Regions from separate parts of the Chryseobacterium sp. G0162 genome, predicted to be linked through region 2. Evidence: riboswitches for the same ligand, from Rfam matches in the RefSeq annotation. Region 2 holds a riboswitch; each other region holds the start of a gene.

Region 1 (2,271 bases), 2.2 Mb from region 2:
GATCAGTCTGGAAATGTATCAGATTCTGAATGACATCATCCATTGTGAGCGTAAAGGTATTTTCAAAAGAATTTATCTTGAAGCAAAAGTGGCAGAACTTCTCCTTTTACAACTGGAACAGCTTTTTAAAAGTGAGTCCTCCTCCTCTCTTCTCAAAAAAGATGAAGAGAAAATATATGCAGTGAGAGATTTTATCATTAATAATCTTGACCAAAACTGTTCATTAGTAGATCTCGCTCATCAAGTAGGGACCAATGAATTTACATTAAAAAAAGGTTTTAAGGAACTGTTTGGAACTACCGTTTTCAATTTCTGGAATGATACAAAGATGGAACAGGCAAAAAAAATGCTTCTTGAAGGAGACTTAAACATCAATGAAATCTCTGATATTATCGGATATAAGAACCCAAGACATTTTTCAGCAGCATTTAAAAGAAAGTATAATTTAATTCCTAGTAAACTTAGGAATACCAATGGTATAACTCACTAAATTATTAAATGATTTCAACCGATATTTACCAATGATGACTTTCTCAAAATCTGTAGTTATTTTCTAATTTTCACCCTAGATTATTAGGCTTAATCGGTCTATTTTCAAATATAAAAATTACCCATAAAAACACATTCTTTATTTTATTTCATTTAACATTCAGGTGTATTTGTTAATGATTTGGTAATAAAAAAACACTACAAAAAGACTGATTTTTATCATACCACCAAAAAACAAAGATCCACAAAACAAACATTATCAATTCATTACCCAAAATTAATTATTGTTTACATAAAATATTTTGTCGTTCTTATAAAATGGCTATATTTACCACCAAGGAGTTCTTAACACCTTCTTTATCAACCGAAATTGGTTACACTTAGCTGTGTATTAAAAGGGAATCGTGTGCAAATCACGAACTGTCGCGCAACTGTAAGTAACAACTAAAGGTTTTTATCAAATCAATATCCACTGTATACTCCGGTCTATGGGAAGGATGATAAAAACTGTTACAAGTCAGGAGACCTGCCTATTTCGTAGTGACGATGCTTTCGCGATCTGAAGCTTATAGTCAGGTATGATACGGTATGGATAATTGTGTGATAAAATTGTTTATCAAGTTGTTTCATTTTTTGAGATAGATACTGGCAGAACAGCATGTGCTTATTTTGTGGGTCTGTACCTCATCCGTGTCCCCTTTCCATAATTTTTCTTTCTCACAAAACATCGTGAAGTTTATCTAGAACTTTTTATTGGGTTTAATCTATGTAAAAAGTTAAAAAATGTACCAAGCCAATCACGATTATGCATCTATGAATAACAGATCTATGACAGAGATCTTGTTCTATGGAGTTTCGAAAAAAATGCAGTCTCCATACCCATTAATAGCTCATCTGATTTCTTCAGATCATTTTCTTTTTACCGCACAACAGCAGCATAGCAACTCTTCTTTCTTATCGCACAAATTTCAACTAAACTATAAATATTAAATGACTAAAAATGAAAACTGGAAGTCGCCCGGTGCTCAGTTCCGGGAGGCCATGCACAAAGAAAGTCCTCTTCAGATTGTAGGAGCCATCAATGCCAATCATGCATTACTGGCCAAACAAGCTGGCTTCAATGCCATTTATCTTTCAGGAGGCGGGGTTGCTGCCGGATCTTTAGGAATTCCGGATCTGGGAATCACCACGCTGGAAGATGTATTAGTAGACATTCAGCGTATTACCAATGTTTGTGATTTGCCTTTATTGGTAGATGTAGATACAGGTTTTGGCCCATCAGCGTTTAATGTCGCCAGAACGGTAAAGTCATTGATCAAAGCAGGAGCTGCTGCTCTGCATATTGAAGATCAGGTAGGAGCAAAACGTTGTGGTCATCGTCCAGGAAAAGAAATTGTAAGCAAAGAAGAAATGGTAGACCGATTGAAGGCTGCTGCTGACGCGCGTACCGACGAAAACTTCGTAATCGGAGCCAGAACAGATGCCTTTGCCAATGAAGGATTGGAAAAAACCTTAGAAAGAGCAGCGGCTTATAAAGAAGCTGGTGCTGATTTCATTTTCGCAGAAGCAGTCCCCGATTTAAGCTTCTATCAAAAATTTGTAGATGCTACAGGAATCCCTGTATTGGCCAATATCACCGAGTTTGGAATGATCAATCTATACACGGTTGATGAATTGAAAAATGCAGGAGTAGGATTGATCCTCTACCCTCTTTCAGCCTTCCGTGCTGCCAATAAAGCCGCATTGAATGTCTATGAACACATTCGTAAAGATGGTACTCAG
Region 2 (2,271 bases):
ATGATCTGGCATATAAAGATTTATTCCGAAAAACATTTGGAGACGAAACTATTACTGCAGAAAGAATTTATAAAAGTATAGCACAGTATGAATATACCTTAATTTCTGCCAATAGTAAGTATGATAAGGTAAAAAGGAAAGAAGATAATTTTACAGCAAATGAAGCGCAAGGGTACCAAACTTTTCAGGAGAAATGTGCAAGTTGCCATAGTACAGAGCTTTTTACTGATCAGAGCTTTAGAAATATCGGGTTTCCTGTAAATCCGGATACCAATGAAGCTGGACGTGGAAGAGTGACTGGTATTCCGACAGATTATATGAGTTTCCGGGTCCCTTCTTTACGAAATGTAGAGTATACTGCGCCTTATGGAAGTTTTGGACAGTTCCCGACTTTAAGAGCAGTGCTTGATTATTTTGATAAAGGAGTTTTGGGTGCTGATAATCTTGACCCTGCCTTTAAAAATAATGGAAACAGAATTCCTCTCACAGAACAGGAGAAAATCAATCTTATCTTATTTATGAAAACATTGAGCGATCGTGAATTTGTGAACAATACCCATTAAGTAGAATAGAGAGATTCAACATGGATTAATTGTTTAAATTGATTATAAATCCCGTTAAAACCTAACGGGATTTTTCATGTTTATGCATTGATAATCATTTTATTCTGCATGCCATCGTATCTGGAGAGAATTTTATATCTTTGCCGGAATTTGGTGAGCCATAATAAGCTCTTAAAAGGGAATCCTGTGAAAATCCGGAACAGACCCGCTGCTGTAAGCTCCACACCAAAGTTTTTGAAAAATAGATCCACTGTTTTTAGGAATGGGAAGGATTTCAAAAACGGAGTAAGTCAGAAGACCTGCCAGAAATAATAAACGTTTGACGCTTTCGTGGAATAAAGCTTAGGACAACAATGATTCTGTGCAGTGACAGCTGTGCTTTGTCGTTGCTTTTCTTATATCCATTAGCGTCATCATGATCCATGAATGAGCTAATGATAGCAAAACTAACTACATTTCAATTCCATAAAATTGTTTTCACGGCATTCGTGTTAACCTCACAATTCCTGTTTTCTCAGACTCATAAAAAAGACAGTATTAAAGGAGAAGCTATAAAGACTGTCAATATTTACAAAAAGAATTTTAAAGAAATCCTTCCTGCTCAGGTCTTACAAGGCGAAGAGCTTGAACGGCTCAACAGTCATTCTGTTGCTGATGCACTGAGATATTTTGCCGGAGTTCAGATTAAAGATTATGGCGGAATGGGTGGTTTGAAGACGGTCAATATCCGAAGTATGGGAAGTCAGCATGTAGGTGTTTTCTATGATGGAATCCAGCTTGGCAATGCTCAAAACGGATTGGTAGACTTAGGAAGGTATTCTTTGGATGATCTTGAAGAAATCTCATTGTACAACGGTCAGAAAAGTGAAATTTTCCAACCTGCCAAAGATTTCGGGTCATCGGGATCCATTTATTTACAACCCAAAACACCAACATTCACCGGCGGTAAGAAAACCAATCTTCTGATCAGAGCAAAAAGTGCTTCTATTGATTTATTTAACCCTTCCTTCCGTTTAGAACAAAAAATTTCAAAAAGAATTTCAGCAAGCGTCAGTGCAGAATTTCTCCAAAGTGATGGCCTTTACAAATTTTACTATGGTAGGAAATTCCCAAACGGTACTACAGCAGCTGATACCATTTCCAAAAGATATGATTCTGATATTAAGGCAAAGCGCTTTGAAACCGCTATTAATGGAACTTTAAATAACGGAAGCTGGAATATCCGTGGATACGGTTATATTTCAAACCGTGGTATTCCGGCACCTATTGTAAAGAAGCGTTTTAAAGCAAGAGGTGCAAGAATGCTTGATGAAAACTATTTTGTACAGGCCAATTTCAGAAAAAAGCTGTTTCCTAAGCTTGAAACTCAGCTGAAGGCGAAGTTTGCTTATGATTATACTTATTTTAATGATACAGTATTATCTCAGGCAGTTTATCCCGCAAAAAATACTTATATCCAACGAGAGGTTTATCTTTCATCTTCCAATATTTATACAATCAATTCAAATTGGGATGTGAGTTTAAGTGGGGACTTTCAGTATAATAATCTTGATGCTGATTTACGTGACTTTTCTTATCCTACGCGTTATACAACTCTTGTTGCATTGGCTACAACCTATCAGTGGAACAGATTTAAATTCTTAGGAAGCCTTTTAGGGACATTTACCTTTGAGGAGGTAAGAATGAACAAGCGACCTGATGACAGAAG
Region 3 (2,271 bases), 1.9 Mb from region 2:
TGTAAAGCCTGCTCCCGGAGAAACGGAATGGATCTGGATCAAATATCCTGAAAAGCAGGACGAGGACAAACCTTTTGTACGCTATGAAACCCTTGACAAAGAAGGAATGGTGAACAAAGAGCGCATTGCCTTTGTTGATCAGCTTCCCGCCTATACACCTTCTAAATCTAAAAACGGAAAATCACTGATCTTTACAGATAATTCTGACCCTAAAATTCCTACTGCCCAGAGAAGTAAAGTGGTGATTGACATATATCCATCTAATGCCAGTTACCGTAAAAAGGAAAAAGATGCCGAAGGAAAGCTTCTTACCATTGATAAAGTAAAACCATGGGGAATTGGAAATGATCTTCCTGAAGGAATGACGGAGATTAAATCAATCAGACTTCAACAACCTGGAAGAGGTTCTGTTTTCGTGAGAGAAGCCATCAAAAATATGTTCCAGCCTACCATGGATTTCAACAATATTGGAGTAACCTCTCTGGACAATGACAACATTTTCCTTTACATGATCAATGGTTCCGGCGAAAACAGATATACAACCCTTTGGACTATCAAGAAGGGAAGAGTAATCAGCCAGATTATTTATCATAATCCGGAATAAATTCATTAATTTTGCAGCCGAAAAAGTTTTACGCTTATTCATCATAGAAACTGGTTCTGCATAACCGCAGATTAAAAGGGAACCGTGTGAAAATCACGGACTGTCGCGCAACTGTAAGTAACTGAAATCTTTATCAAAAGATCCACTGTGCGAGGCATGGGAAGGAGATAAAAGATGTTACAAGTCAGGAGACCTGCCGATTTCTTAAACAAGAAACTTTCGCGATTTGAAGTTTTATTGATCTGATGGATTCTTTCAGGGGCCTCCAACGTTCCTGTCATTATTCTGTTGTTTTGATACGATTTCATTTCGCCTTAATTAATAATGAAATATGACTACAGAAGAAAGAATTGAAGCTGCAGAAACCAGAATCTTTAAAGCGGTTTTCCCTAACACAACCAATCATTACGATACTCTTTTCGGAGGTACAGCCATGCAGCTTATGGATGAAGTAGCCTTTATTGCTGCGACCCGTTTCGCAAGAAAAAGAGTGGTAACAGTAAGCAGTGACAAAATCGATTTTAAAAAACCAATTCCTGCCGGAACAATTGTAGAACTGATCGGAAAAGTTTCATATGTTGGAAAAACCAGTATGAAAGTAAGTGTTGAGATCTACACAGAACAAATGTACTCTTACGAAAGAGAAAAAGCAATTGTGGGAGACTTTACTTTTGTAGCAATTGATGAATTCAAGAAACCAATCCAGATCTTATAAATAAAAGTTTCGGGCGGCCTTTGGCCGCCCGAAACTTTTCATACTATTTATTTTAAAACTTTTTCCGTTTCCAGACCTTTCCTCAGTAACAGTTCAAAGGCCTCTCCCATTTCATCCGAAGCTCTGGTAATGGCATTTTCAAGCATATTTCTGATCTGCTTTTCGGTAACCCCAGCCTCTGTCCAGCTTTTTCCTGAAGTATAGGAGTTCAGAATAAAAGGCATAATCCTGTCAATAGAACAGGCAAAAATGGCATCCGGAGTTGCCTCTTCCTCAAACTCAAGCCATAGATTAAAGAATTCCGAACGTAAAGGCTCATCCAGAATTCCGAAAATTTTCTGTGCAGACATCTTTTCTCTTTCAAACTTTCCTACCATAGCAGCTTCGTCGAAAAGAAAAGTATCACCCGCTTCAATTTCGACAAGATCATGAATGGAAAGCATTCTTATCACTCTCAACAAATCAATATCCATACGGTTTTTAGCATAGGGATAAAGGATTTGGGCCAGAATAATGATCTGCCAGGAGTGTTCTGCTGTATTCTCTCTTCTGGAATCATCTGCATTGTAATTTCTTCTCTGTACATTTTTCAGGGCATCTACAGCCAGGATAAAATCGATTTCTTTCTGGATTTTCATTTTACTTTCCTCTATTATATTGATCTGATGGATATACCTTGGTTCTGGTAGTCCACTTATTATTCTTTTTTTCTTTGATGATAACTTTCACATAGCCATCTTCGCTTTCGTCTTCTTCTTTTTCAAGCACTTTATCGAGTCCTTTATTTGGAATGACTTCATATTCTGTAGTAAAAAAATTACAACATCCGGATTTTCCAAAGGCAATAAGGCGTTTACGAACCGGATCTGTTTCAAAAAAATCAAAATTATCTGATCCCAACTCTGTAAGTTCTTTACTTTTTACAAACGACATTCTGGTACTATTGAATACA

The links. A riboswitch is a leader RNA that binds a small molecule or an ion and turns the genes downstream of it on or off. The one in region 2 is predicted to bind cobalamin.
Region 1: linked by a shared signal. The riboswitch ahead of EG344_RS18950 (hypothetical protein) and the one ahead of EG344_RS09375 (TonB-dependent receptor plug domain-containing protein) in region 2 are both predicted to bind cobalamin.
Region 3: linked by a shared signal. The riboswitch ahead of EG344_RS17615 (acyl-CoA thioesterase) and the one ahead of EG344_RS09375 (TonB-dependent receptor plug domain-containing protein) in region 2 are both predicted to bind cobalamin.

The regions. Positions count from the first base shown of each region.
Region 1 covers NZ_CP033922.1:4,231,763-4,234,033, reverse strand. Annotated here, with positions in the region: gene EG344_RS18955 (helix-turn-helix transcriptional regulator) at 1-490, shown strand, start outside; cobalamin riboswitch at 844-1,038, shown strand; gene EG344_RS18950 (hypothetical protein) at 1,273-1,479, shown strand; gene prpB (methylisocitrate lyase) at 1,480-2,271, shown strand, end outside.
Region 2 covers NZ_CP033922.1:2,033,583-2,035,853, reverse strand. Annotated here, with positions in the region: gene EG344_RS09380 (cytochrome-c peroxidase) at 1-563, shown strand, start outside; cobalamin riboswitch at 698-885, shown strand; gene EG344_RS09375 (TonB-dependent receptor plug domain-containing protein) at 998-2,271, shown strand, end outside.
Region 3 covers NZ_CP033922.1:3,906,851-3,909,121, reverse strand. Annotated here, with positions in the region: gene EG344_RS17620 (hypothetical protein) at 1-604, shown strand, start outside; cobalamin riboswitch at 639-820, shown strand; gene EG344_RS17615 (acyl-CoA thioesterase) at 936-1,319, shown strand; gene EG344_RS17610 (HD domain-containing protein) at 1,367-1,957, opposite strand; gene EG344_RS17605 (XAC2610-related protein) at 1,959-2,271, opposite strand, start outside.